One region of the Kitasatospora sp. cg17-2 genome, then DNA from elsewhere that is predicted to be linked to it. Evidence: riboswitches for the same ligand, from Rfam matches in the RefSeq annotation. Region 1 holds a riboswitch; each other region holds the start of a gene.
What was found. A riboswitch is a leader RNA that binds a small molecule or an ion and turns the genes downstream of it on or off. The one in region 1 is predicted to bind cyclic di-AMP.
Positions count from the first base shown of each region.

Region 2: linked by a shared signal. The riboswitch ahead of ACW14Y_RS19955 (M23 family metallopeptidase) and the one ahead of ACW14Y_RS33190 (transglycosylase family protein) in region 1 are both predicted to bind cyclic di-AMP.
Region 3: linked by a shared signal. The riboswitch ahead of ACW14Y_RS13510 (C40 family peptidase) and the one ahead of ACW14Y_RS33190 (transglycosylase family protein) in region 1 are both predicted to bind cyclic di-AMP.
Region 4: linked by a shared signal. The riboswitch ahead of ACW14Y_RS32215 (glycoside hydrolase family 16 protein) and the one ahead of ACW14Y_RS33190 (transglycosylase family protein) in region 1 are both predicted to bind cyclic di-AMP.

Region 1 is NZ_CM132923.1:7,871,892-7,878,737, forward strand. Features, by position in the region: gene ACW14Y_RS33175 (glycoside hydrolase family 13 protein) at 1-1,312, shown strand, start outside; gene ACW14Y_RS33180 (LacI family DNA-binding transcriptional regulator) at 1,338-2,357, shown strand; gene ACW14Y_RS33185 (hypothetical protein) at 2,415-2,615, opposite strand; gene ACW14Y_RS33190 (transglycosylase family protein) at 2,774-4,060, opposite strand; cyclic di-AMP (ydaO/yuaA leader) riboswitch at 4,047-4,214, opposite strand; gene ACW14Y_RS33195 (hypothetical protein) at 4,480-6,711, shown strand; gene ACW14Y_RS33200 (hypothetical protein) at 6,801-6,846, opposite strand, start outside.
Region 2 is NZ_CM132923.1:4,731,294-4,738,139, forward strand. Features, by position in the region: gene ACW14Y_RS19925 (hypothetical protein) at 1-893, shown strand, start outside; gene ACW14Y_RS19930 (GNAT family N-acetyltransferase) at 922-1,371, opposite strand; gene ACW14Y_RS19935 (hypothetical protein) at 1,402-2,142, opposite strand; gene ACW14Y_RS19940 (sensor domain-containing protein) at 2,288-3,040, opposite strand; gene ACW14Y_RS19945 (GNAT family N-acetyltransferase) at 3,166-3,765, opposite strand; gene ACW14Y_RS19950 (hypothetical protein) at 3,809-4,801, shown strand; gene ACW14Y_RS19955 (M23 family metallopeptidase) at 4,872-5,741, opposite strand; cyclic di-AMP (ydaO/yuaA leader) riboswitch at 5,754-5,924, opposite strand; gene ACW14Y_RS19960 (YiaA/YiaB family inner membrane protein) at 6,170-6,460, shown strand; gene ACW14Y_RS19965 (alpha/beta fold hydrolase) at 6,568-6,846, shown strand, end outside.
Region 3 is NZ_CM132923.1:3,306,859-3,313,704, reverse strand. Features, by position in the region: gene ACW14Y_RS13520 (NYN domain-containing protein) at 188-1,489, shown strand; gene ACW14Y_RS13515 (C40 family peptidase) at 1,702-2,745, shown strand; cyclic di-AMP (ydaO/yuaA leader) riboswitch at 3,085-3,241, shown strand; gene ACW14Y_RS13510 (C40 family peptidase) at 3,252-4,421, shown strand; gene ACW14Y_RS13505 (C40 family peptidase) at 4,675-5,739, shown strand; gene ACW14Y_RS13500 (hypothetical protein) at 6,024-6,846, shown strand, end outside.
Region 4 is NZ_CM132923.1:7,648,860-7,655,705, reverse strand. Features, by position in the region: gene ACW14Y_RS32235 (ArsR/SmtB family transcription factor) at 1-103, shown strand, start outside; gene aceB (malate synthase A) at 254-1,903, opposite strand; gene ACW14Y_RS32225 (IclR family transcriptional regulator) at 2,152-2,892, shown strand; gene ACW14Y_RS32220 (hypothetical protein) at 3,059-3,682, shown strand; gene ACW14Y_RS32215 (glycoside hydrolase family 16 protein) at 3,711-4,937, opposite strand; cyclic di-AMP (ydaO/yuaA leader) riboswitch at 4,941-5,106, opposite strand; gene ACW14Y_RS32210 (MoaF-related domain-containing protein) at 5,429-5,758, shown strand; gene ACW14Y_RS32205 (alpha/beta hydrolase) at 5,820-6,846, opposite strand, start outside.

The sequences.
Region 1 (6,846 bases):
GTGGTTCCAGCGCGCCCTGCGCGAGGGCCCCGGCTCCCCGCTGCGCGAGCGCTACCACTTCCGTCCCGGCAAGGGCGAGAACGGCGAACTGCCGCCCAACGACTGGGAGTCCATCTTCGGCGGCCCGGCCTGGACCCGCTCGGAGAACCCGGACGGCACCCCCGGCGACTGGTACCTGCACCTGTTCGCCCCCGAGCAGCCCGACTTCGACTGGGACAGCCCGGCCGTCGCCGACGAGTTCCGCTCCATCCTGCGGTTCTGGCTGGACATGGGCGTCGACGGCTTCCGGATCGACGTCGCCCACGGCCTGGTCAAGGCCCCCGGCCTGCCCGACCTCGGCGGCGGCGACCAGCTCAAGCTGCTCGGCAACGACGTCATGCCGTTCTTCGACCAGGACGGCGTGCACGAGATCTACCGCAGCTGGCGCAGGATCCTCGACGAGTACCCCGGCCAGCGGATCGGCGTCGCCGAGGCCTGGACCCCGACCGTCGAGCGCACCGCCAACTACGTCCGCCCCGACGAACTGCACCAGGCCTTCAACTTCCAGTACCTGGGTACCTCCTGGGACGCCGCCGAGCTGCGCGGCGTGATCGACCTCTCGCTCGACTCGATGCGCCCGGTCGACGCCCCCACCACCTGGGTGCTCTCCAACCACGACGTCACCCGGCACGCCACCCGGTTCGCCAACCCGCCCGGCCTCGGCACCCAGATCCGCACCCCCGGCGACCGGGCGCTCGGCCTGCGCCGCGCCCGCGCCGCGACCCTGCTGATGCTCGCCCTGCCCGGCTCCGCCTACGTCTACCAGGGCGAGGAGCTCGGCCTGCCGGACGTCACCGACCTGCCCGACGAGGTCCGCCAGGACCCGTCGTTCTTCCGCCAGGCCGGCCAGGACGGCTACCGCGACGGCTGCCGGGTCCCGATCCCGTGGTCCGGCACCGAGGCCCCGTACGGCTTCGGCCCGGACGCCGGCGGCCCGTCCTGGCTGCCGCAGCCCGCCGAGTGGGCCGCGCTCAGCGTCGAGGCGCAGACCGGCGACCCGACCTCCACCCTGGAGCTGTACCGCTCCGCGCTGGCCCTGCGCCGGGACCGCGACGACCTCGGCGCCGGCCGGGAGGTCGAGTGGCTGGAGAGCCCCGAGGGCACCCTGGCCTTCCGCCGCGGCTCCTTCGTGTGCACCGTCAACACCACCGGCGCCCCGGTCGCGATACCGGCGCCCGGCCGGCTGCTGCTGACCTCCGCCGGCGCCGACCCCCGGGTCGTCGACGGCGAGGCGGTGCTGGCCGCGGACAGCACCGACTGGTGGGCGGTCTGACGTGGTTGCAATAGGCTCTGGGACCGTGACTACGGCGCGACTCTCAGACATCGCGGCGCAGGCGGGGGTCAGCGAGGCCACCGTCTCCCGCGTGCTCAACGGCAAGGCGAACGTCTCCGCCACCACCCGGCAGACCGTGCTGGCGGCGCTGGACGTGCTCGGCTACGAGCGGCCGACCCGGCTGCGCCAGCGCAGTGCCGGGCTGATCGGACTGATCACCCCGGAACTGAGCAACCCGATCTTCCCGGCGCTGGCCCAGGTGATCGAGCAGGCGCTGAGCCGGCACGGCTACACGCCGGTGCTCTGCACCCAGACCCCGGGCGGTTCCACCGAGGACGAACTGGTCGAGATGCTGGTCGACCGGGGCGTGGCGGGCATCGTCTTCGTCTCCGGCCTGCACGCCGACAGCACCGCCGACCACGACCGCTACGCCCGGCTGGCCGGGCGCGGGGTGCCGTTCGTGCTGATCAACGGCTACAGCGAGAAGATCGACGCGCCGTTCATCTCGCCGGACGACCGGGCCGCGATGTGGATGGCCGTCCAGCACCTGGCCGAACTCGGCCACGAGCGGATCGGGCTGGCCGTCGGGCAGCGGCGGTACGTGCCGGTGCTGCGCAAGATCGAGGGCTTCACGGCGGCCCTGCGGGAGGTGCTCGGGCACACCCGGGAGGAGGCCGAGGAGCTCGTCCGGCACACGCTGTTCAGTGTGGAGGGCGGGCACGCGGCGGCCGGGGCGCTGCTGGACAAGGGCTGCACGGCGATCGTCTGCGGCAGCGACATGATGGCGCTGGGCGCGATCCGGGCGGTCCGTCAGCGGGGCCTGGCGGTGCCGCAGGACGTCTCGGTGGTCGGCTTCGACGACTCGCCGCTGATAGCTTTCACCGAGCCGCCGCTGACCACCGTGCGCCAGCCGGTGGAGGCGATGGCCACCGCGGCGGTGGACGCCCTGCTGGAGGAGGTCGGCGGGAACGCCGTCCAGCGCGGGGAGTTCATGTTCCAGCCGGAGCTGGTGATGCGCGGCTCGACCGGCGGCCGCGCGCGCTGAGGAGACACCACGAGGGCCCCGGGAGCGATCCGCTCCCGGGGCCCCTCGGCGTTCCGCTCAGCCCTCCTGGGCGGTGGGCCGGTCCGGGGTGACCCGGTGGCCGTCGGCGGCGTCACCGGTGCGGGCCCCGGTGCGCCGGCCCCGCTCCAGGAAGTCGCGGAGGATCAGTTCGACGGCGTCCTGCGGGTTCCTGGTGCCGGACAGCATCATCGCGTCGATGGCGAGATTGGCGTCGAGCGAGACGGTGACCTGGGCCATGGTGACTCCTCCTCGGGTGCAGAGCAGCAGCATGCCCGCCGGGGCGGGCCTTTGACCATGGTTGTCCGGAACGGTGATCGCGGCGGGGCCGCACCGGGGCAGGCCTCGGCCCCCGGGCGAGGAGCGACGACTCTCCCGGGGGCCGAGGTACTACCGGATCAGACCCGGCCGGCGAAGTCCGGCGCCCAGTTGGCGACGGTCTGGAGCCGGACGCCCGAGCTCGGGTTGGCGGCCTCGACGTACTTGCCGTCGCCGATGTAGAGCGCGACGTGGTAGACGCCGGAGTCCTGGCCGTTGTTGGACCAGAACAGCAGGTCGCCCGCCTTGAGCGAGTCCAGCGAGACGTGCGTGGACGCGGCGGCCTGGTCGGCGGCGACGCGCGGGACGGAGACGCCCGCGGCCCGCAGCGCGGCCTGGGTCAGGCCGGAGCAGTCCCAGCCGCCGTTGCCGGTGCCGCCGTAGACGTAGGCCTGGCCGACCTTCGACTGGGCGAAGGAGACGGCGGCGGCCATGCTGCCCGTGGCGGCCGGGGCGGGGGCCGGGGTCTCGGCCTTCGCGGTGGTGTCGGCGGCGGGCTCGGCGGCCGTCCCGGAGCCGTTCTGGGCGTCCTTGGCGCGGTTGAACCAGTCGAAGCCCTGGCCGGACCTGTCGGCGGCCGGAGCCTTCGCCCCGGCGCGGTCGCCGAGGGTCAGGTGCTGGCCCGGGTAGATGCTGTGCGGGCCCTCGGACAGGGTGGAGCGGTTGAGCTCGTACAGCCGCTCCCAGCCGCCCTGGACGTTGTTCTTGTCGGCGATGGAGGAGAGCCAGTCGCCGGCGACCACGGTGTAGTCGGCGGAGGCCTCCTGGCCCGCCTGGCGGTGCCACTTCTGCCAGTCCTGGGCGCCGGTGCGCTGCTGGGCGGCGTCGGAGGCGGCCGGGGCCGGGTTCTCGGGCTTGGCGGCCGGCTTCTCGGCCGGCTTGGCGGCGGGCTTGGTGGCGGGGGCCGGAGCCGGGGCCGGGGTCTTGGCGGCCGGCGCGGTGGTCGCGGAGGTGTCCACGGCGGCGGGGGTGCCGCCCTTGGTCAGACCGGCCTGGACCGAGCAGACCGGCCAGGCGCCGGGGCCCTGCACGGCGAGCACCTTCTCGGCGATCGCTATCTGCTGGTCCTTGGTGGCGAGGTCGGCCCGGGCGGCGAAGGAGGTGCCGCCGAACTCGGCCCAGGTGGAGTTGGTGAACTGGAGGCCGCCGTAGAAGCCGTTGCCGGTGTTGATGCTCCAGTTGCCGGTGCTCTCGCACTGGGCGACCTTGTCCCAGGTGGCGACGGAGGCGGCCGAGGCGGTGCCGGCGGTGAGGCAGGGGACGGTGAGGCCGATGCCCGCGACGCCGAGGGCGGCGATCGCGCGACGGGTACGGCCGGACAGACGGGTGCCGTTGGTGGGCAGCATGAAGACGTGGTCCTCTCCCACGCCTGCGAGGTGAGCTGTCGGATTCGGGCCGGAGTTGCCCGGCCGCGCTGTGGACGCGGCTTCACCCCTAGCCCGGGTCCGGTCCGAGGACCGGTCCTGGGCGAACTACCTGTGGTTCCCCCGCTCCTGCCGTGATGTATTGCGCTGCCAGCACGCCCGACGGCAGGACTCGGCGTCGCGGACGGGCTGGGTCCGTGTGGCCACGAACGGGGAGCACGTTAAGCAGAGGCGGCTTCAAACCGCAAACATGTGTGATGACCGTCACAGTTTACGAAAGACGTGCTGAACCGCTGTCCTTCATGATCAGAAATGACCGATTTCCGGCAACGCCCGTCATGGCCAACACAACTGCCTATGCTTCAGAGCGTCGGCACCATGCCGGCGCAGACGCAGCCGCCCGGGGGGAGGGCTACGCACCGATGGGCATCGACGAGGACCCGGACGCCGCCCGTCCGGCCACCAGGCCGCGCGGGGCGCACCGCAGGGCAAAACATCGCAGAGCGGACATCCCGCCCGAACCACCCCGAACTCCCGTAACCCGCCGCGCATTACTGCGCTGGCTGGCCGTCGGCACCGCCTTCGCGGCGATCAGCGGCGAGGAGGTCCTGCGCCGTTCGCTGAGCGGCGAGACCCGGCTGGTCACCCCGGCCGCCGTCGTCGGCTCCGGCCCGCCCGGGGAGGGCGCCCCGATGGGCCAGGACGGCGGCCACGGCGCCGCCCCGCCGGGCACCGCCGCCCCGGGCACCGGGCCCCCCGAGCAGCCCGCCCCCGCGCCCACCGTCGACCAGGGCGGCCGCCGCTGGTCCGACCGGGCCGGCTGGGGCGGCAGCCCGCCCGGACCGCGCAGCGCCGTCCGGATCACCGACAAGGTCCTGCTCGACACCGACGCCGAGGTCGGCTCCCTGCTGGTCGAGCCGGGCGGCAGTCTCACCTTCGCCGCCGACCGCACCCTCACCCTCGCCGCCGCGGGCAACGTCGAGATCCGCGGCGCCCTCGCCCTCGCCCCCGACGGCGACCGGGTCCACACCCTCCGCTTCCCCACCGTCGACGAGAAGCGCTTCCAGGGTGACGGCATGAAAGTGGTCGACACCGATGTGGGCCTCTGGGTCACCGGCGCCGGCTACCTGCGGCTGGACGGCGCCGCCAAGACCGCCTGGGTCCGCGCCGAGCGAGAGCTCAGGGCCGGCGACACCGTCGTCAACCTGGCGGCCCCGCCCGCCGGCTGGCTCCCCGGCGACGAACTGGCCGTCACCCCGACCGGCCCGCCCGACCAGGACGGCTTCGCCGCCGCCTACGACCTCGTCACCGTCCGGTCCGTCAGCGGAACCACCGTCACCCTGACCACCCCGCTCAAGTACCCGCACCCCAGGGTCGCCGCCGGAGGGGGCGTCACGGTCGGTGCCGAACTGCTCAACCTCACCCGCAGCGTCCGGGTCGAGGGCAGCGCCAAGGGCCGCGCCCACGTCCACCTCACCAGCACCCGCCGGGCCGACGTCCGGCACACCGCGCTGCGCTGGGTCGGACCGCGCGCCGACACCAAGGAGACCTGGCGGGGCCCGGACGGCACCGCGCCCGTCACCGCGCCGGTGCTCGGCCGGTACGGACTGCACTTCCACCGGCTCGGCGACGCCACCCGGGGCACCGTGGTCGAGGGCGTGGTCGTCCGCGACGCGGGCAGCCATGCGTTCGTGCCGCACGCCAGCCACGGCATCACCTTCCGCAGCTGCGTCAGCCACGAGACCTGGGAGGACGCCTACTGGTGGGACGGCCCGCTGGACACCCGCACCCCCCAGCAGCCCTCCGACGACATCGTCTACGAGTCCTGCGTCGCCTCCCGCACCCTGCTCGAACCCAACCCCCGGGCCTACCGGCTGACCGGCTTCAACCTCGGCGCGGGCACCGGCGGCAAGGCCGTGGACTGCGTCGCCGTCGGGGTGCAGGGCGCCACCGGCGCCTCGGGCTTCGAGTGGCCGGAGAACAGCGAGGGCGTCTGGACCTTCCAGCGCTGCCTGGCCCACAACAACCTGCAGGACGGCATCTTCGTCTGGCTCAACGCCCAGCGGCACCACGTGGTCACCGAGTTCGCCGCCTACCACAACGGCGGCTGGGGCATCGAGCACGGCGCCTACCTCAACGACTTCGACTACACCGCGAGCGTGCTGTACGGGAACGCCGGCGGGGGAGTGGCGCTGCACGCGCTCGGCCGGGACCGGGGCAGCAACTTCGACGGGCTGCTGATCGACGCCGCCGGGCGCAGCGACTTCGCGGTCTCCACCGCCCGGCACGAACTCGCCGGGGAGTCGGTCACCTTCAGCCGCAGCCGGTTCACCGGCTACCGCAGGGCCGGGATCGCGTTCCGGGCCGGGCCCGACGGCAAACCGGACGACGTGCTGGTGCTGGACTGCGAGTTCGGCGGCAACGAGCTCTGGCTCGACCCGGAGGCCGGGGCGCCCAAGAACATCCTGCTGCGCCGGGCCGGAACGACCGAGGTGCTGCAGGTCCGCCGGGCGGGCGAGCAGGGCACCGACCGGCCGCAGTGGAACGCGGTCGCCGCGTCGGTGCCGACCCTGGCGGGCCAGTCCCGGCCGGTGCAGGTGCCGGAGCTCCGGCTGAAGGATGCGGCCGCGCCCACCGTCCGGGTGGGGCGGTGACGGTGCCGCGGCGGCGCCGGGTGCCTCCGGCGGAAGCGCGACGGGCCCGGAACGGCAGCTCCGTTCCGGGCCCGCCCACGCGGTGTCCGCTACTGGGCGGCGTGCCGTCCGTTGCCGCGGGGGCCGGTCTCGTCG
Region 2 (6,846 bases), 3.1 Mb from region 1:
CCTACGTGCCCAACACCAACCTCGAACAGGTCTCGGACTGGCTCACCAAGGTGCTGCTGGGCGTGGGCCTGACCCAGCTCGGCTCGATCGGCGAGCGGCTCGACCAGCTCGGCTCGACCCTGGCCCCGGTCCTGGGCGGGGGCGCGGACGCCTCGCCGTTCGCCGCCGCGCTCGTCCTCTACTTCGTGCTGCTCGGCTTCCTGGCCGGCTGGCTGCTGACCCGGCTGGCGCTGCCCCGGGTGCTCTCGGACGCGGACCGGGCGCTGGACCTCTTCCTGGCCGGGCAGGACCGGGACCGCAAGGGCGACCGGGTCGGCGCGGACGACCTGCGGATGCGGGCGATGCAGCACCTGGGCCTGGTGGGCACCAGTACCGGCAAGCCCGACGACCTGCCCGGGTCGATGCTGCCGACGGACCCCTCCGGCGGGTCGGAGGGACTGGTCGCCGAGGTCCGGTCGACGGCCCGGCGTTCGGCGCTGACGGCCGCGCAGGTGCGGGACCTGTTCACGGACGGCTCGGAGGGGCGGCGGGTCCAGGCGCTGGCGCTGATGCAGGGCGATCCGGCGCTGGGCGACCTGCCGAGCGTGCTGGAGGCGATCGAGCACCCGCGCTCCGGGTTCGAGCAGTACCACGCGCTGCTGGCGGCGCGCGGTCTGCTGTCCCGGTTGCCGGCCGAGGAGACCGAGCGACTGCGGGAGGCGGTGGCGGGCCGGCTGATGGCGCCGGACGGGATCCCCTACGGCTCGGACCGCAGCTGGCTGGCGGAGAAGATCCTCTCCCGGCTGGAGCCGGTGGTGTTCCTGCCGCAGCAGCAGAGCGGTCCGACGGCGGGCGGGGCCGCGGCGGGCGGGGCGGACAGCCCTGCCGCAGGCGCCTCGGAGCCCCGGGGCTGACAGGGCCCGGGGCCGACGGGGTCGGGCCTCAGAGCGCGAAGCGGAGTTCGGGCCGGTCCCAGCCGATCGGGGGCCGGGCCGGGAAGGTACCGACCCGCTCGGCGCCCATCCGCAGGTAGAAGGCCTCGGCGGGCGGGTGCGAGACGACCTTGACGCCGCCGGTGAGACCGAGGGCGCGGGCCCGGTCGAGCATGTGGGTGATCAGCAGGCGACCTGTGCCCAGGCCCTGCGCCTCGTCGGCGACGAACATCAGGTCGAGGTCGGCCGGCTCGGTGACCAGCGCGTAGAAGCCGAGCAGGTGGTCGTCGTCGGCGCGCACGGCGAGGTGGACCTCGTGCCGGGCGAGGTACTCGGGCGTCACCCGGTACCCGGCGATCATCGGCGCGTACACCCCGCGGTAGGCGGAGCAGTGCTGGATCAGGGCGGTGAGCCGGTCGGCGTCCGTGGCCGCGGCCGGCATGATCAGGATCTCGGTCACGAGCCACGAGTATAGGGATGAAAGTGCCTTTCAACCATTACCTGGCCGCCGGGCCGACCGGCCGGCCCGGCGCAGTACGAGCATCCGGCGGGGGCGGGCGCCCTCGGTGACCGGCGGGAGGATCCGGACCTCGCTGGCGATCCGGCGCTCGCCGAGCAGGTGCCGGACGGTGTCGAGGTCGCCGGCCCGGCGGCCCGTGCCGTCGAACAGCGGATGGACCCGGACCTCGCCGGCGGGCGCGGTGACCCGGACCAGCTCGGTCAGCGCGGCCAGCTGCCGCTCGGGCCCGAAGAGCGCGGGATAGGCGAAGACCAGGTAGCCGCTGAGGGTGAGGGCGAAGGTGCCGTCCGCGAACGGGAGCCGGGGCAGCGCGGCGGCGACGTACTGCCCCGGGTGGGCCGCGCGGTCGGCCGCGAAGAGCCGGCGGGCCCGGTCCCAGCTGCGCAGGTAGCGCTCGGGCGGGCGGTGACGGCGGGGCGGGTAGAGCTCGGGGCTGGCGTCCATCGCGGCGGCCATGGCCGCCCGGGCGGCCAGCGCACGGGCGGCGATCTCGTCGGCGGGCCGGGCGTACACCGGGTCGGTGGCGATGACCCGGCAGCCGAGCGGACGGGCCTCGGCGGCCAGGGCGGCGGCGCCGCCGGGGCAGTCGAGCAGCGGGCCCCGGAGGTCGGCGAGCGCGGCCCGGGTGAGGCCGAAGAGGCCGCAGTACTCGTCCAGCGGACGGGAGGTCACCAGGGCGGCGGCCGGGGCGGGGGAGGTTCGGTCGGCCATCGCGGCCATCCGAACACGGCCCGCCGGGGGCCGCATCCGCAGACGGCCGGCCGAAGGATCGGCCGGCCGGGGACGGAACGGGACGGGGAGGAGACGGGGAAGAACCGGGGGAGGCGGGGACGGGCGGTGCGAGCGGCCCGGCGGTTCAGCGGCCGAGCAGGCCCCGGGCGGCGAGGCGGCTGACGTTGGTCAGACCGCGCACCAGCTGCGGGGTGACGAAGACGAACAGCAGGCCGACCAGACAGACGCCCGCGATCTGCAGCGGCGACTCGATGTAGTAGACGTGGCGGCCCGAGCCGTTGGTGAAGTCGAAGAGCCGGTAGCCGGGCCAGTCCGTCCAGCGCGCGAACACCCAGTGGTAGGCGGGGTAGAGCGCGAGCGTCCAGCCGACGCAGAGGAAGACCAGCGACAGCGTCATGCTGAGGATCGCCCACGGGAACATCACCACCTGGTACAGCACGGCCTTCCAGCCGGCCGCGTCCGCCAGCCGGGCGGTGACGGCACCCCAGAAGCCGGGCCGGGGCCGCACCGGGGCCGGACCGGGGACGTCCAGGGCCAGCAGGCCGCGGACCCGGGCCCGCTCCAGCCGCCCGAAGCCCCGGGCCGCGGTGGTCAGACCGGCCAGGATCGGCAGACCCAGCACCGTCACGAAGGTGCCGACGCCCAGGGCGAACAGCGCGACGGCGGTGACGAAGCCCAGGATCGCCACCGGCAGACCGGTCAGCGTGTAGCCGACCTCCCGGTAGAAGTAGGAGCTGAACGGCGCCCGCCAGGCGTACGGCGGCTCCTCGGTGCGGTGCGCGGCGCCGGGGCGGTGGTCTCCGGCGTCGTCCTTGGCGTACCCGGTCTGGCCGTCGTACGCCTCGTACTCGCTGCGCTGCATGGTGTGGGTGCTCATGGCCGGGTCACGGTCCCTCGGGTCGGTCGCGGTTCGGGCTCGTCGGGCGTCTCCCGCCGACCCCTGAAGCCTGTCAAAACGCGCGCCCGCCGGACATCCGGTTCCCCGGCGAACCGGGGGTGGGGCTATCCCCCCTGCAGCGGTCCCCCCTGCACCGCGTCCCCGGTCGGCGGGTCGTCGGCGAGCAGGGCGTACTGCCGGGCGTCGCGCCAGCCGTCCGGGCCCCGGTAGTCGTGCCGGACCCGGCCCTCCAGCCGGAAACCGGCCCGCTCCAGCACCCGGATCGAGGCGGTGTTGTCGACGTCCACCCGGGCCTCCAGCCGGTGCACGCCGAGCGGGCCGAAGGCGAAGTCGCGCAGCAGGGCGACCAGCTCGCCCGCGTAGCCGGAGCCCCAGACGTCGCGGCGCAGCGCGTAGCCGATGGTGGCGGCGCGGTACGGGACGAGGCCGAGCGCGGCGTTGCCGATCGGGACGGCGCGGGCCGGGTCCTCGGCGTCGGCGCGGCGGGTGACGGCGAGCCGGTAGACCTCCCGGTGCTCCTTCTCGGCCTCCTCGACGAACTGGGCGACCTGGTCGTCGCAGGTCTCCAGGTCGCGCGGGGCGAACGGGAGGTAGCGGGTGGCCTCCGGGTCGCCGAACACGGCGTGCAGCGCGGCCACGTCCTCGGGGGTGTGGTGGAACTCGCGAACGGCAAGCCGGGGGCCGGTGAGTCGAACGGGGACCATGGCTCCCGACCCTACCCGCGACCAGCGGTTACGGTTCGTGGTTATGGAAGACGAAGACCTGCGGCTCGCCCCGCGCACCAAGGCCGCCGAGCTGCTCGTTTGGGCGGAGGCGGAGGGCCGCGAGCCGGTCGCCGAGGGCCCGCTGCGAGCGGTGCTGGCGTTGTTGGAGCTGGGCGAGGGCAGGATGCACGACGGCTGGCCCGAACTCACCTCCGCCGCGGTGGAGCACCTGCTGTACGAGCGGCTGTACCTGTACGTCCAGCCGGAGCCGGGGCAGGACCCGCTCGCGTACGGCGCGGCGGTGCGGCTGCTGATCGACCACCGGCGGGCGGCGAAGCGGCTGAACGCCAAGCGGCAGGAGCGGCTGCACGCGGAGGCCGAGTGGCAGGGCGAGGTGGCGGCCGGACTGCTGCGCCGGGCGGACCTGGTGACCTGGCCCCGGCTGTACACACTGCTGCTGCGCGCGGCCGGGGTGGACACCGCGGACGGGGCGGCGGTGCGGGCCTGGCTGGAGGGGTTCCGGGAGCTGCCGGAGGAGGAGCGGACGGCGGCGTTCACGGCGCTGGAGACGGACGGCACGCTGGACCCGGTGGACGACGGCGGCTGGGAGGCCGGCGGCCGGACGCTGGCGGTCGGGATGGCGACGGACGGCGCGCGGCGGCTGCTGGAGCAGGGGCTGATGCGGCGCAGCTACCGGAACCTGGCCGAGCTGACGGCGCTCGGCCGGCCGATGCCGGAGGAGCTGGCCGGGGACTTCGGGGCGTTCGAGGAGGCGGCGGCGCTGGCGGCGCTGGAGCTGGCCGGCACCTGGACGGTGCCGGGGCTGCCGGAGCTGCTGGTGGCGGAGTTCCCGGAGCTGGCGCCGGAGCCGGGGCCGGCGGAGATCGAGGCCTATCTGGCCGGGCTGGACGCGGCCTGGGCGGAGGAGTCGGCGGACGGGGACTGGCCGGCGGACGGCGAGGAGCCCGCGGACGGGGACTGGCCGGCGGACGGCGAGTGGCCGACCGGGGCCGGGGAGGAACCGGCGCCGGAGTAGGCGCGGAGGACGGCGAGGGGCCCCGGCCGGTGCGGCCGGGGCCCCTCGTCCTGTTCGGGGGGAGGCGGGGTCAGGGGGTGACGCCGCGCTGCTCGAACCAGGTCTCCGGGTCGACCGGGGCGCCGCCGCCGGGGCGGACCTCGACGTGCAGGTGGGCGCCGGTGACGTTGCCGGTCGCGCCGACCTTGCCGATCTGCTGGCCGGGGAGGACCTTGCCGGAGCCCTTGATGATCGAGGAGAGGTGGCAGTACCAGATCTCGGTGCCGTCGGGCAGGGTCTCGACGATCCGGTAGCCGTAGGCGCCGGCCCAGCCGGCCGAGGTGATGGTGCCCTGGCCGACCGCGTAGACGGGTTCGCCCTGGTCGGCGGCGAAGTCGAGGCCGGTGTGCAGGTGCGCCCAGTAGCGCGCGCTCTGGCCGTAGTGGGCGGAGAGCCGGTAGTCGCGCACGGGCAGCTTGATGGCCGCGAGCTTGGCCTTCTCGGCCTCCTCGGCGGTGCGCCTGGCCTGCTCCTGCTGGGCGACCTGGGCGGCGCGCTTGGCCTCGGCCTCCTGGGCGGCCTGGACCCGGGCCGTCTCCTCGGCCGCGGTGCGCTGGCTGTCGGCCTGCTGCTGGATCCGGGCGGCGAGCGCGAGGCCGGGGTCGGCGGAGAGCGCGACCGGGGTCTCGTCGGGGCTCTCCACGGCGGGCGCGGCGGCCGGGGTGGCGGAGGCGAAGCCGGTCGCGCCCAGGGTGGCGGCGACGGCGGTGACGCCGAGCAGCGGCGCGGTGCCGCGGGTCTGACGGGGCATCCGGTGCCGACTGGTGTCGGCGACCGGCGGGGCGCTCTCGTCGGCAGGGCCGCCGAAGGGGCCGTGGCCAGCGAACGGGCCGGGATGGTCGAGCAGCTGGGTGCCGGTGGAGGACCCGGACGGGTGTGCCTGGGTGTGCGTCGACGCCACGGAGGCGCGCTCCTTTCCTTCCTTCGCGCCTACCGGGTTAGCTGACGGGTTCGGAGCAGGAAGGTCTCCTACGGCTGAGCCCGGGCGGTGCCCTGACCCTGCCGATTCACCCCAAGGAACATGGTTCCCCGGCTCCCATGGCCTGCCCGGAGGCCGGCCGGCGGGATTAGGCGACGGCGCACGGTGCCGTCTGGGTACGGCGTTGCGGACCGCGCTGCGTTATCAAACGTTAATCCGAGAGTCCCCCGATTCCAAGCCATCCGTTGGTGACGACCGGACACGGATCGGACGCTACGCGGCCCGATGGGCGATTTGTGACGTTTGATGACACCTGACACTACCGAACGTGAGAGGACGTCAACGAACGGGGTCCCATCTGAGTACGACTACTCATGTGCAGCCGGGAGCGCGCGGCCATTCTGGGCGCCATGAGCGCACCGATGCAGTCACGCACCACGGCCGCCTACTACATCCAGGCCGTCCTGTCCTTCGCCCTCTCCGGCGCCGCCCTCGGCTTCGGGATCGCCTTCCTCCCGGTCGAGCCGTGGACCAGGGCCTTCCTCGCCGTCGGCCTGCTCTGGACGGTCACCTCCGCGTTCACCCTGGCCAAGGTGGTCCGGGACCGGCAGGAGACCACCGATCTCGTCACCAGGGTCGACCAGGCCCGGCTGGACAAGCTGCTGACCGAGCACGACCCGTTCAAGGTGGAGGGAGTCTGACCGGCCCGGGCGCGGACCGCCGCTCGGGAGGGCTTGACGGCTAAGGCTATTAGCCTTAGCTTTATGGCTATCGGCGCTCGCCGACGACCCGCCCCGAGGAGGCTCCCATGAACGGCACCATCGCCCCCGCCACCCGCTACCTCGACCTTCCCGGTGGCCGGATCGCCTTCGACGACACCGGGCACGGCGACGGCGCCCCCGTCGTCCTGCTCCCCGGGATGCTCGACAGCCGGGCCGCGTACCGGCACCTGCGCCCGCTGCTGACCGCCGCCGGCCGCCGGGTGATCACCATGGACCTGCGCGGCTTCGGCGAGTCCTCGATCCTCTGGGAGGACTACTCCCCCGCCGCGATCGCCGGCGACGTGCTCGCCCTGCTGGACCACCTG
Region 3 (6,846 bases), 4.6 Mb from region 1:
CGCCGGGCCGCAGGGGCGGCAGCCCGCTGTGGACGCGCAGGCGCCGGACGCGGCCGTGGCCGCCCCCTCCGGCACCGAGGCCCCGGCGGAGGCGCCCGCGGGTGAGGAGTCCGGCGCCGGTGAGGAGCCGGCGGCAGCGGACGGCGGAGCAGCCGGGCCGGAGGCCGACGGGGCGTCGGCCGAGGCGCTGGACCGGCCGCTCCCCGAGGGCGTGCGCCGACGGGTGGTCGGCCTGGCCTCCGACGCGCTCGGCGGTCTGCCGCTCGGCGAACTGCCCCAGTCGCTGCGCCAGTACGCCAAGTTCACCCCCGCCCGCCGGGCCAAGTACGCGGCGACCGCGCTGGCCGCGGCGCTGGAGGCGGAGCCGGCCTTCCGGGTGCGGATAGCGGAGCGGCTGCGGCTGGGGCAGCCGGACCTGGTCAGAGCCCTGGAGGCGGGCACCGTGCCGGGCGCCGCCGACCCGATGGACGTGGCCGCGGCCGCCTACCTGGTGCGCTCCGCCGGGTGGAGCCGGCTGGTGGCCGAGGCCGGCGAGGAGGCCGAGCGGGCCGGTACCGAGGGCGCGGTCGCCGAGGCGACCCGGCTGGTCGAGAAGCTCCAGGCCGAGCTGGCCGAGCTGCGGACCACGGCCCGGTCCGACCTGGAGCGGCAGCGGGCCGAGTCGGAGGACGTCCGCAAGGAGGCCGAGTCGCTGCGCCGGCGGCTGCGTTCGCTGGAGAGCGACACCCGTCGGGCGCAGGCGGAGACCCGGAAGGTCGCCGCCGAGCTGGAGGCGGTCAGGGCGCAGGCGGCGGCCGAGCGCGGCGCCGCGGAGACGGAGGCGCGGCGGCTTCGGCACCGGGTCACGGAGCTGGAGAACTCCGCCGAGCAGGGCCGGCGCTCCGCCCGCGAGGGGCGCGGGGTCGAGGACATGCGGCTGCGGCTGCTGCTGGACACCGTGCTGCAGTCGGCCCAGGGCCTCCAGCGGGAGCTGGCGCTGCCGGTCTCCCAGATCCGTCCGGCGGACCTGGTGGAGGCGGTGGTGCCGGGCGCGGCCTCGCCGCACGACGTGGCCCGGCGCGGGCTGGCCGAGGACGACCCGGCGCTGCTGGACCAGCTGCTGGCGATCCCGCAGGTCCATCTGGTGGTGGACGGCTACAACGTCACCAAGACGGGCTACCCGACGCTGCCGCTGGAGCAGCAGCGGATCCGGCTGCTGGGCGGACTGGCGATGCTGGCGCAGCGCACCCAGGCGGAGGTCACCTGTGTGTTCGACGGCCAGGACCTCGACGTGCCGGTGATCATGGCGCCGCCGCGCGGGGTGCGGGTGCGGTTCAGCCGGACCGGTGAGACGGCGGACGAGCTGATCCGCCGACTGGTCCGGGCGGAGCCGCAGGGCCGCCCGGTGGTGGTGGTCTCGGCGGACAAGGAGGTGGCGGACGGCGTGCGGAAGGCTGGCGCGCGCCCCGTCGCCTCGGTGCTGCTGCTGAACCGGCTGGCCCGACCGTAGCTCCCGGACGCCGCGCACCGACGGTCATGACGGCTGGTCAGCGCCGGGATTGCGGTCATGTGCGGGTTTCGTGAAGTCCGGGTGCGGGCGGCAGGTTCAGGCAATCGTGGGAGTGGCGCGAAACGTGGATCTTCACTAGGGTCTGGCGTCAAACCTATTTTCCGGATTCTCACCCCATCGGGTGAGGCCATTGGAAGAAGGAGCCGGTCCTTTTGGCCTCCCACCGCCGTCCCAAGCAGCCGAGCCGCGCGCGGGTCTCCGTGCTCACCGCGGCCGCTGCGACCGCGGTCGCTCTCTCCGCCCAGGTCGCCGCCCACGCAGCGCCGAGCCCGTCCCCGAAGAAGGACGACGTCAAGGCGCAGATCGACCAGCTGAACGAGGAGGCCGAGCAGGCCACCGAGCGGTTCAACGGCGCCAAGGAGCGGGCCGACCAGCTGCGCAAGCAGGCGGACCAGCTCCAGGACCAGGTCGCCCGCGGCCAGGAGCAGATGACCCAGCTTCAGGCGGGGCTGGCCGAGGTGGCGGGCGAGCAGTACCGCACCGGCGGCATCGACCCGTCCGTCCAGCTGATGCTCACCTCCGACCCGTCCGGCTACCTGGACAAGGCCTCCAGCGTGCAGCAGGCCAGCTCCAGCCAGGCCGAGGCGCTCAAGGGTCTGCAGGACCAGCAGCGCCGGCTCGACCAGCAGAAGGTCGAGGCGGCCGCCGTGCTGGCCTCGCTGGACACCACGACCAAGGACCTGAACCAGTCCAAGGCCGAGGTCGCCAAGAAGCTCAAGGACGCCCAGGACCTGCTGAACTCGCTCAGCGCCGCCGACCGCGCGGCCGTGAAGGCGGCGCAGCAGCAGTCCGACCGTGCCTCGCGCGGCAGCGAGCGCACCGATCCGGGCAGCCTGCCGCAGGCCAGCGGCATGGCCGGGGCCGCGGTCTCCAACGCGATGGGCAAGCAGGGCTCTCCGTACGTCTGGGGTGCCACGGGTCCGAGCACCTTCGACTGCTCCGGCCTGATGGTCTGGGCGTACGGGAAGGCCGGCGTCTCGCTGCCGCGGACCTCGCAGGCGCAGGGCAACTACGGCAGCAAGGTCTCCTCGCTGGCCGAGGCCCAGCCGGGCGACCTGATCATCTACCGCCCCGACCGCAGCCACGTCGGTATGTACATCGGCAACGGCATGGTGGTCCACGCGCCGCACACCGGTGACGTGGTGAAGGTGATGAAGGCCGACGCCATGCCGATCAACACGATCCGCCGGGTCTGACGGCCCGCCACGACACCCCCGGGGGCGGTTTTCGGCCCCTGTGATCAGCGCCACCCCCGATCGGGGGTGGCGTTGGGGTTTGGGTCGGGCGTTGGGCCGTCCAGGTGGAAATGATCAGCCTGATGTGGGGATGTGATCACACTCGGTCATATTCACAAAGGAACTTGGGTATTCTTCTGGCTTTTTTCTGACAAGGATTTGAACGGATCACGGATCTGTTACTAGGGTCGTGCTTCGAACCTCGCACAGTCGATCACCCAGCCTGGGTGGCGGTGGGGTTCGCCGCCGAGTTCGCGAAGCAGCCGGGCGGGGCCTCAGGTGCCCGTCCGAACCAGACCCAGCAGTCGGGGGTCAGCTGTGGAGCGGAGCCGGGGAACCACGTTCCTCCGGGGTGAATCGGCGCCAGGTCGGCCGCTCGCGCGGACGGTGAGGCGTCGTAGGGCACGCTTCCGCCCGAACCCGTCAGCTCACCCGGTAGGCGGATGAGGAAGAAGGAGTCCGCCTTCGTGGCGTCCCATCGTCGTCCCAAGCCCGCCGGCCGCACCCGGGTCTCGATCATGACCGGTCTGGCCGCCGCTGCCGTCGCCCTCTCCGCGCAGTCCGGCGCCCACGCCGACCCCGCGCCGACCAAGGACCAGGTCAAGGAGCAGGTCGACCAGCTCAACGAGCAGGCCGAGGTCGCGACCGAGAAGTACAACGGCGCCCAGGCCAAGCAGCAGGAGCTGCAGAAGCAGGTCGCCGAGCTGCAGGACAAGGTGGCCCGCCAGCAGTCCGTGGTGACGGAGGCCCAGGGCGGCCTCTCCGAGATCGCCGGTGAGCAGTACCGCACCGGCGGCATATCGCAGACCGTCCAGCTGATGCTGTCCTCCAGCCCGGACAACTTCCTCAGCCAGGCCGACGCCCTGAACCAGGCCGGTTCCACCCAGTCCGGCGCGCTGAAGGAGCTCCAGGAGCAGCAGCGCAGGCTCGACCAGGACCGCACCGAGACCCAGACCAAGCTCGGCGAGCTGGAGGCCACCACCCAGCAGCTGAAGACCTCGAAGGACGAGGTCCAGGGCAAGCTGGCGAAGGCCCAGCAGCTGCTCAACACGCTCACCGAGCAGGAGCGCCAGGCGCTCCGCGCGGCCGAGGAGAAGGCCGCCGCCGAGGCCAAGGCGAAGGCGGACGCCGCGAAGGCCGAGGCCGCCAAGGCCGCCAAGGCGAAGGCGGACGCCGAGCGCGCCACCCGGGACACCAACCGCAGCGACCTGAGCGCGCCCGCGTCGGCGCCGGCGGCCTCCGCTCCCGCCGCCGCGGCCAAGCCGGCCGCTCCCGCCGCCAACGGCTCGCGCGCCGCCGCCGCGATCGCCGCCGCCGAGAGCAAGCTCGGCGCCCCGTACGTCTACGGCGCCACCGGCCCGAACTCCTTCGACTGCTCCGGCCTCACCGGCTGGGCGTACGCCCAGGCGGGTGTGTCGCTGCCGCGCACCTCGCAGGAGCAGGCCAACGCCGGTACCCGGATCGGCTCGGACATCTCCCAGGCCCAGCCCGGCGACCTGGTGATCTTCTACGGCGACCGCCACCACGTCGGCATCTACGTCGGCGGCGGCCAGGTCATCCACGCCCCGAAGCCGGGCGCGTCGGTCCGCTACGAGTCGGCGTCCAACATGCCGGTCAACACCATCGTGCGCCTCTGACCCCAGGGTCGGCAGGCTCCTCGCAGGCCCGGTCTCCCCCGAGGGGAGGCCGGGCCTGCGGCTTTCCCCCGGTCACCGGGAACTCCGGCGGGCGAACCGGTCTGATGTCCGATCGGTGACTGAATATTCGGGTTCGGAGGGGTTTGGAAACGGTTGCCCCGACTCGCTAACGTCTGCCACCGGACGCCCGCTTCGACAGCCGCACGGTCCGGTGCGGCGGCGGGTCCCGGCCCAGGATCGGAGCCGACGTCGGATGACCGCGCACCGCCGTTCCCCGCTGTCAGGTGTCCACACGCTCGCCCGGGCGCTGGTGCTCACCGCGGCGGCCACCACCGTGCTGGGCGTGGCGACCGGCGGCACCGCGCAGGCGGCTCCCGGCGCGCCCGACGCCCCGGCCAACCGCAAGGACGTCAAGGCCCAGGTGGAGCAGCTCTACGACGAGGCCGAGCAGGCCTCGGAGCGGTTCAACGCCGCCCAGGAGGCCCAGCAGCGGCTCCAGCACGAGACCGGCACGCTCCAGCAGCAGATCGCCCTCTCCCAGGACGAGCTCAACCAGCTGCGCGGCGACCTCGCCACGGTGGCCGGGGCGGAGTACCGGGGCGGCGGGATGGCGCAGACCGTCCAGCTGATGCTCTCCACCGACCCGGAGGGCTACCTCTCCCGGGCCCGCACCCTCGACCAGGCCGCCGAGCGGCAGAACGAGACCCTGCACGAGGTGCTGGGCCGTCAGCGGGTGCTCGACCAGCGCCGGGCCGAGGCCTCGGCCAAGCTCTCCGAACTGGAGGAGACCCGCAGGGCGCTGGCCGAGGGCAAGCAGCAGATCCAGCAGCGGCTCGCCAAGGCGCAGCGGCTGCTCAACAGCCTCGGCGCCACCGAACGCGCCCGGCTCACCGCCCAGGACGCCCGCGAGGCCGAGCAGCGCGCCACCCGCGGCACCGACCGGCTCGACCTCGGCACCACCCCGCCCGCCTCCGAGCGCGGCGGCGCCGCGCTGGCCGCCGCGGTACGGATGATCGGCTCGCCCTACGTCTACGGATCCACCGGGCCCAAGGCGTTCGACTGTTCCGGTCTGATGTACTACAGCTGGCGGCAGGCCGGAGTGACCCTGCCGCGCACCTCGCAGGCCCAGGCGTTCGCCGGCCGGCGGGTCAGCATCTCCGAAGCACGGCCGGGAGACCTGGTGATCTTCTACCGGGACATGCACCACGTCGGGATGTACGCCGGCGGCGGGGTGATCGTGCACGCCCCCTACCCGGGGGCCCGGGTGCGCTACGAGAGCGTCAACGCCATGCCGGTCGCGGGGGTGATCCGGCTCTGAGCCGCCCGGACCCCGCCGGCGGCCGCGGCCTCTCCCGGCGCACCGCCCTGCTGCTCGCGGCCGGCGGCCTCGCCCAGCTGTCGCTCCCCGGTGCCGTCCCCGCGCGGCCCGCCGCGGCGGCCTCGGACGAGTACGCCGAGGTCTCGGCGCAACTCGCGGAGCGGGCCCGGACGCTGGGCGCGGGGCCGCCCCCGCTGCCGCTGCGGGCCGGCTACCGGAACCTGCTGCTGGGCCCGGTCGACCGGTCCGGGCGGTCCACCGCCACCGCCGAGCTGACCGTCACGGTGACCGGGTACGACGAGCAACCGGTGGTGCACCCGCGCCGGCTGACGCTGCTGCGTACCGCCGGCGGTCGGCGGATCGAACGCGAGGAGGGCGCCGGCGGGCCGCCGCCGCTGTGGGACCTCGGCACCGTCGGGGCCGCCGCCGGGGCGCGCTGCCTGGTGCTCGGGGTGGACGGCGCGGACGGCGCCGGTCCGGCCGGGCGCGCGGCGGCGGCCGTCGTCGGCGACCGGGCGGTGTCCGCCGTCGAGGCGCTCTGGGGCACCGCCTGGGCGGGTCGGCTGCTGCTCGAACTGCCCGCCACGGGGGAACAGTTCGCCCGGCTGCTGGCGGACGACCGGCCCGGCTGGTCGGACCTCGCCGCGGTCACCGTCTCGGCGCCCGGCGCGCCCCTGCACGCCCCGGCCGACCGGGTGCTGGTCAACCCCGAGGTGTACGCGCGGCTGAGCGACTTCGGCCGGCAGGTGGTGGTCACCCACGAGGCGGTGCATGTGGCGACCCGGGCCGACACCCGGGCCTGGACCCCGCTCTGGCTCTCCGAGGGGGTCGCCGACTGGACCGGCTACCGCGACTCCGGCCGCTCGGCCCGGCAGATCGCGCCGGAGCTGGCCCGGGACGTCGCGGCCGGACGACTGCCCGCCGCGCTGCCCGCGGACGCCGCCCTCACGGCCGGCGGGGAGGGCCTGGCGCAGGCCTACGAGCAGTCCTGGCTGGCCTGTGACCTGATCGCCCGCCGGTACGGCCCGGAGCGCCTGGTGGCGCTCTACCGGGCGGTCGGCGCGGCCGCCCCCGGGGCGGACCGGGAGGCGTGGCTGGACGGGCTGC
Region 4 (6,846 bases), 220 kb from region 1:
GGCGCTGGCCTCGGCCGGTCTGCTGGACCGCACCCGGCACGGCCGCCGGGTGCTCTACCGGCGCAACGCCCTCGGCGACGCGCTGACCTGCCGCCAGGGGTGACGGGCCGGGCCGCTCCGCACCACCGGGCCGGGTGTCGCCGTACGGAACGGCGCACCCTGCGGGCCGGGTGCGCCGCTCTGGCGGGGGCCGGCGGCACGCCCGGCCGGTAGCGTGGACCTCGGTCCGGCAGGGGTGCTGCGGGCCGGGACCTCAGCCGAGCAGGGGCAGTGCGGGCAGGGTCAGGAAGTCCGCGAACTCCTCGGCCAGCGCGACCTGTTCGAAGAGCTGGGCGGCCTCGCGCCAGCGTCCGGCGGCGTAGACCTCGTCGCCGACCTCGGCCCGCAGCGCGGTGAGTTCCTCGGCGACCAGACGGCGGACCAGGTCGGCGGTGGCCTTCTCCCCGGTGTCGGCGAGGACGACGTCGTTGTGGATCCACTGCCAGATCTGCGAGCGGGAGATCTCGGCGGTGGCGGCGTCCTCCATCATGTGGAAGATGGCGACCGCGCCGAGGCCGCGCAGCCAGGCCTCGATGTAGCGGATGCCGACCTGGACGGCGTTGTGCAGCCCGTGCCGGGTGCAGCTGCCGCCGGCGCCCGCGATGTCGAGCAGTTGCTCGGCGGTGACCGGCCCGTCCGGGCCGGGGTTGTCCTTCTGGTGCGGGCGCCCGCCGAGCACGGCGTCGAAGGAGGCGCGGGCGACCGGCACGAGGTCCGGGTGCGCGACCCAGGAGCCGTCGAAGCCGTGGCCGGCCTCGCGGTCCTTGTCCGCCTGGACCTTCTCCAGCGCGGCCGCGTTGACCTCGGGGTCCCGGCGGCTGGGGATGAATGCGGCCATGCCGCCGATCGCGTGCGCGCCGCGCCGGTGGCAGGTCCGCACCAGCAGCCGGGTGTAGGCGGCCATGAACGGCGAGGCCATGGTGACGGTGTTGCGGTCGGGCAGGATGTAGTGCTCGCCGGCGTCCCGGAAGTTCTTGACGATGGAGAACAGGTAGTCCCAGCGGCCGGCGTTGAGGCCGGCGGCGTGCTCCCGCAGCTCGTAGAGGATCTCGTCCATCTCGAAGGCGGCGGTGATGGTCTCGATCAGCACGGTGGCGCGGACGGTGCCGTGCGGGATGCCCAACTCGGCCTGGGCGTGGGTGAACACGTCGTTCCAGAGCCGGGCTTCCAGGTGGCTCTCGGTCTTCGGCAGGTAGAAGTACGGCCCGGAGTTCGGGTCGTCCGCGCCTCGGGCGAGCAGCCGGGCGGCGTTGTGGAAGAAGTAGAGGCCGAAGTCGAGGAACGCGCCGGCCACCGGCTCGCCGTCGACCAGCAGGTGGTTCTCGTCGAGGTGCCAGCCGCGGGGGCGGACCACGACGGTGGCGAGTTCGGCGGCCGGGCGCAGGGTGTACGCCTTGCCCGCGTCGGTGGCGAAGTCGATCCGGCCCTCGAAGGCGTCGATCAGGTTGATCTGACCGCTCACCACGTTCTCCCAGGTCGGGGAGGTGGCGTCCTCGAAGTCGGCGAGCCAGACCTTCGCGCCGGAGTTGAGCGCGTTGATCACCATCTTGCGGTCGGTGGGGCCGGTGATCTCGACCCGGCGGTCCTGGAGCGCCCTGGGCGCCTCGGCGACCCGCCAGTCGGCGGCGCGGACCCCGGCCGTGTCGGGCAGGAAGTCCAGGGTTCCGGTGCGGGCGATCTCCGCGCGGCGCTCCCGGCGGCGGGCGAGCAGTTCGCGGCGCCGGCCCTCGAAGGAGCGGTGCAGGCCGACGACGAAGGCGACCGCCTCCGGAGTGAGCACCTCCTCGGCCCGGTGGACGCGCGGACCCGCGACCGTGACGACCGGAGCGGTGGGGGAAGCTCCGGGTCCCTGATCTGCAGCCATGAGCAGGACACTCCTAAGTGGAGGGCTTGATTCTGTAAGGTGGAGACTAGTTTCCGCGATACAGAATTTCAACGGTTTGTTGAGATGATCGCTGGGACTGTACTCCTCCTCCGACCGCGAAGGGAACGCCGGTGGCCCCGACCTCCGAGAGCAGTGAGAGCACCGCAAGCAGCGGGAGCACCGCGAGCGGCGAGGGCGGTGCCCCGAAGGCGCCCGCCCCGACGGGGCAGGAGCGCACCGGCGGCGGGGTGCAGTCCGTCGAACGGGCCTTCCAGTTGCTGGAGGCCCTCGCCGACTCCGGCGGCGTGGCGACGCTCAGCGAGCTCTCCACCTCCTCCGGACTGCCGATGCCGACCATCCATCGCCTGGTTCGTACCCTCGCGCAGCAGGGCTATGTCCGCCAGGACACCGCCCGCCGCTACACCCTCGGCCCCCGGCTGATCCGGCTCGGCGAGACCGCCGGGCGTCTGCTCGGCAACTGGGCCCGCCCCTACCTGGCCGAACTCATGGAGGCCACCGGCGAGACCGCCAACCTGGCGGTGCTGGAGGGCGGCGAGGTGGTCTACGTCGGGCAGGTGCAGTCGCGGCGCTCGATGCGGATGTTCACCGAGGTCGGCCGCCGGGTGCAGCCGCACTGCACCGGCGTCGGCAAGGCCCTGCTGGCGCAGCTGCCCGAGGAGGAGGCGCGCGCCGTCCTCGGCCCCAACCCGCTGCCCGCGCACACCCCGCACACCGTCACCGACCCGCGGGAGCTGATGGCCCAGCTCGCCGAGGCGCGCGAGCGCGGCTATGTGGTCGACGACCAGGAGCAGGAGATCGGGGTGCGCTGCATCGCCCTCGCCGTCCCCGGCGCGCCGACCCCGACGGCGCTGTCCGTCTCCGGCCCGGAGGCCCGGATCAGGGCGCTGGAGGAGCAGGCCGGCACGGCCTCGCTGGTGCCGGTGATGCACGGGATCGCGGCCCGGCTGGGCCAGGTCCTGGCCCCCTGACGCACGTTCAGTGCGGGCGACACGCCCGGGCGTTCACCCGTTCGAGCCACCCTTCGGGCCGTCCGAGGGCGGGTCGCCCCGGCCCCGGAGACCCGTCGGCGACGCTGGTCCGGACGCGACCCGCGACGGCGCGGGGCGCTGGACACGAAGGGTTGGGTGAGCGGCGATGACCCGCAGCGGTTCCGTTCGGAGGCTTCTCGGCAGGTCGTTGGTGACGGGGTGCGTGGTGGCGGTGCTGGCCGCCGGACAGGCGGGGGCGGTCTGTCCGCCGGACGACAAGGCGTCCGCGCCCGGGGCGAGCGCCCCGGCGCCGGGGGCCGGTGACCCGGGCGCCGCGGCCCCGGGCACGACCGCCGACCCGGCGGTGGCGGCCCTGCCCTCGAACTCCGACCTCTACGTCGTCCGGATCGACCCGGACCCGGCCGCGCCCGGGGGCACCACCGTCCTGCACGCCTTCGTCGGCAACCTCGGCCCGGACCGGACCGCCTCGCCGTTCACCGTCGTGATCACCCTGCCCGAGGGTGTCACGGCCGAGCCGCCGTTCTTCCCGGAGAACTGCTACGAGTTCCAGAACGGCCACCGGGTGCGCTGCACCTTCCCGGCCGGTCTGCCGAAGTTCCGCAGCGCGACGGCGCTGATCCCGCTCCGGCTCTCCCCCGAGGTCCCCCTCGGCACGCTGGCCGGCGGCTACGTCGCGGTGCGCGGCGACGACGACCGGATCGAGAGCAACAACCGGCAGCCGTTCACGATCGAGGTCGTGGAGTCCACCGGTCCGAGGCCGATCGTCTGACCGTCGGCCCCGGACCGGTGGCCCGCTGCTAGCGGTAGACCCGGACGTAGTCCGCCGCGAAGGTGATCGGCGTGGTGCCCGAGGGCGCGGGGTGGTAGTTCCCCGCGCTCAGGGACAGGTTGAGGATCGGGTACGCCGTCCAGCCGGCCCCGACGCCCTTGCCGTCGGAGAAGACCTTGGCGCCGTTGATGTACCAGTCGACCGAGGTGGCCCCGTAGTGGGTGCCGACGGTGACCCACTGGTCGTGGGCGATCGCCTTGGCGTCGGTGACGTACAGGTGGCCCGGGTTGATGTGGTTGGTCAGCTCCAGCAGGTTCGGGTTGTCGCTGTGGTACTCGAAGGAGTCGATCTCCCCGTGGGTGCCGCTGGTGCTGTTCCACGTCCACAGCGCCGGCCAGGCTCCGGTGCCGGCCGGGAGCTTGACCCGGGTCTCGATGTAGTCCCCGACCTTCACCTTGAAGCCCTCGCTGGAGTACTCGGTGGTGAGCAGCCCGGTGTCCCAGGCCTGCTTGCCGTTCTCCAGCGTGTGCGCGCTCGGCCGGGCGGTGAAGGTGGCGACGCCGCCGGAGACGGCGACGTTGTTCTTGTTCAGCCAGTCGAGCTTGTTGTCGTTCGGGTTGTGGTCGCCGTAGTGGTAGGAGCTGCTCCGGTCGGCCGTCCAGCGGGAGCCCAGGGCGAGGCTGTCGAAGTCGTCGGACCAGGTCAGCTTCTTGCCCGCGACCGGGGCACCCGTGGCGGGGGTGGTGGGCGTCGGGGTGGGGGTCGGCGTCGGCGTCGGCGTCGGGGTGGTGGTGCCGGAGACGACCAGCTGCCGGGAGGGCAGGTTGTGCCAGCCGCCGGTGCTGTCCTGCCAGAAGCCGAACTGGGTGTAGGTGCCGGCCGCCAGAGTGCGGGTACCGGTGGTGATCGACAGGCCCGCCGGGCACACCTGGACGTTGCTCCTGTTCCCAGGGAAGTCGAGGTTCTTCCCGGCCGCGTCGCGCAGGCCGACGCCGACGGTCTTCGCGGTGAAGCAGGACGAGGAGTGCAGGGTCAGCGAGGCGGCGGACGCCTTGCCCGCGACCATGGTGGCCGGGGTGAGCTTGTCCTGGGTGACGGTCGGCAGGGTGGCGGCCTGGGCGCCGGTCACGGCGGGGACGCCGAGCAGGCCGGCGCCGGTGACGGCGAGCGCCCCGGTGGCGGCGAGGGCGGCGGTGCGGCCGCGCCGGGAGGGGCGGGCATGGCGGGGCGCGGAGCGCGGGGCAGGCTTCTGCATGGCAGTGGTCCTCTGCGACGCCTGCGAGGTGAGCTGTCGGGTTCGGGCGCGAGGTTGCCCGGCCGTCCGGAGAGCGGCTTCACCCCTAGCCACGACTCGCACGCGTTGAGCGCGCGGCCGGGCACTGACCTGGGTCCCCCGCTCCCGTCCGCTGTGGTGCTCGATTGCCGGCCGGCGGGTGGACGGGACTCGGCGTCCCGACGGCGGGGCTCCGCTGTGGCGGAAGCCTCTGCAGGCTAGGCAGGCCGTCCGCGCACGGACAACCTTCCGGGGGTGGTTGTCGCGCAGCTCACACCGCCGCCCCGGCCCCCGGGGCGGCGGTTCCAGGTGGCCGCGGTGGCCGGGCTGGCCGCGGTGGCGGGTCCGGCGGGGAAAGTGCGCCACGGAGGCGGGGTGGTCGGATAGGTTGGAGATCCATCCGCGCCCGGAACCGTCCGGGTCGCAGCGAGCACCACGACAGCACGTCCAGAGACGAGGAGACCCGCCCCGCCATGACCGCGTCCCCGCCCGCCTTCGCCGGCCGTACCTTCCTGTTCCGGGTCGACAACGGCGCGGCGTTCCGCAACGCGTACTCGGCCGACGGCAAGCGGCTGCGCTGGGAGGGCCTCGGCGAGTCGGCGGGCCAGTGGGAGGACGTCTCCCTGCACGTCGCCGAGGTCGGCCCGCAGCTCTACTTCGTCAGCTGGACCGAGGTGAGCGGCATCACCGTGAGCCACGTCATGGACCTGGCCCGGATGACGGTCCGCGCGTTCTGGACGTACGAGGGCGAGGGCGGCCGGGTCGGCGAGCTGCACACCGGCACCCTGGAGCAGGTGGCCTGAGCGCCCGACCCCGCGGACACCTGTCCGTGCGGTCGGGCCGACCGGCCGACGGCCCGCACGGTCAGGCCGACGGGCTCGCGGCCGGGACGGTCAGGCGCTGGGAGATCCACTCCAGTGAGGACGGGAGCAGCTTGCTCCAGGTCTCGAAGTTGTGGCCTCCGGTCTCCAGCATGCTGTAGGAGACCTTCATCGGGCCGTGCGCGGCGGCCACGAACGCCTCGGTCTCGCGCCGGTAGTCGCCGTCGCCCTCCCGGGTGCCGGCCAGCAGCACGGAGACCGCGGGCTGCGGCAGGTTCTTGAGACGCCACATCAGGTCGGCCTCGTCGCGGCGCCGTTCGCTGCCGCCGAAGAGGTCCCCGGTGCTCGGGTCGTCGGCCGCCCGGTAGTAGCCGGAGAGCGAGACCGCCGTCGGGAACACCTCGGGGTGACGCATCGCCAGCTTGAGGGCGCAGTAGCCGCCGGTGGAGTTGCCCATGAACGCCCAGGCCCGCGGGTCGGCCGAGACCCGGTAGGTCGCCTGGACCGCCGAGGGCACGTCCTTGGTGAAGTAGGTCTCGGACTGCGCGGCACCCGGGATGTCCTCGCACTCGGTGTCCCGGGGCAGCGCCGGCGAGGGGGTCACCAGCACCAGCACGGTCGGCTGCATCCGCCCCTCCTGGAGCAGCTTCAGCGCCGCGCCCGGGTAGTTGAGGCGGGTGACGAGGTTCTTGGCGATGCCGGGGAAGCCGGTGCTGACGACCAGGACCGGGAACTGCTTCTGCTCGTACTCGGGCTGGAAGTACTGCGGCGGCAGGTAGACGTACCCCTCGGTGGAGAGCCGGGTGGTGGCGCCGTCGATGCGGACCTCGCGGATCTCGCCGGACTTGTCGCGGTCGCGGCCGAGCGCCCCGCCGCCCTGGACCTCGGCGTGGCCGATGGTCTCGACGCGCAGCCGGCCGGAGGCGTCCACCTTGTTGTGGATGACCACCGGCCCGCTGTCGCCGGTGCCCAGCAGGTCGTCCCAGCTGCTGTAGAACGCGAAGTAGTTGTTGGCGACCAGCCCGAGCGCGGCGAGCACGGCCAGCTGGGTGACGAGCAGGGCGCCGATC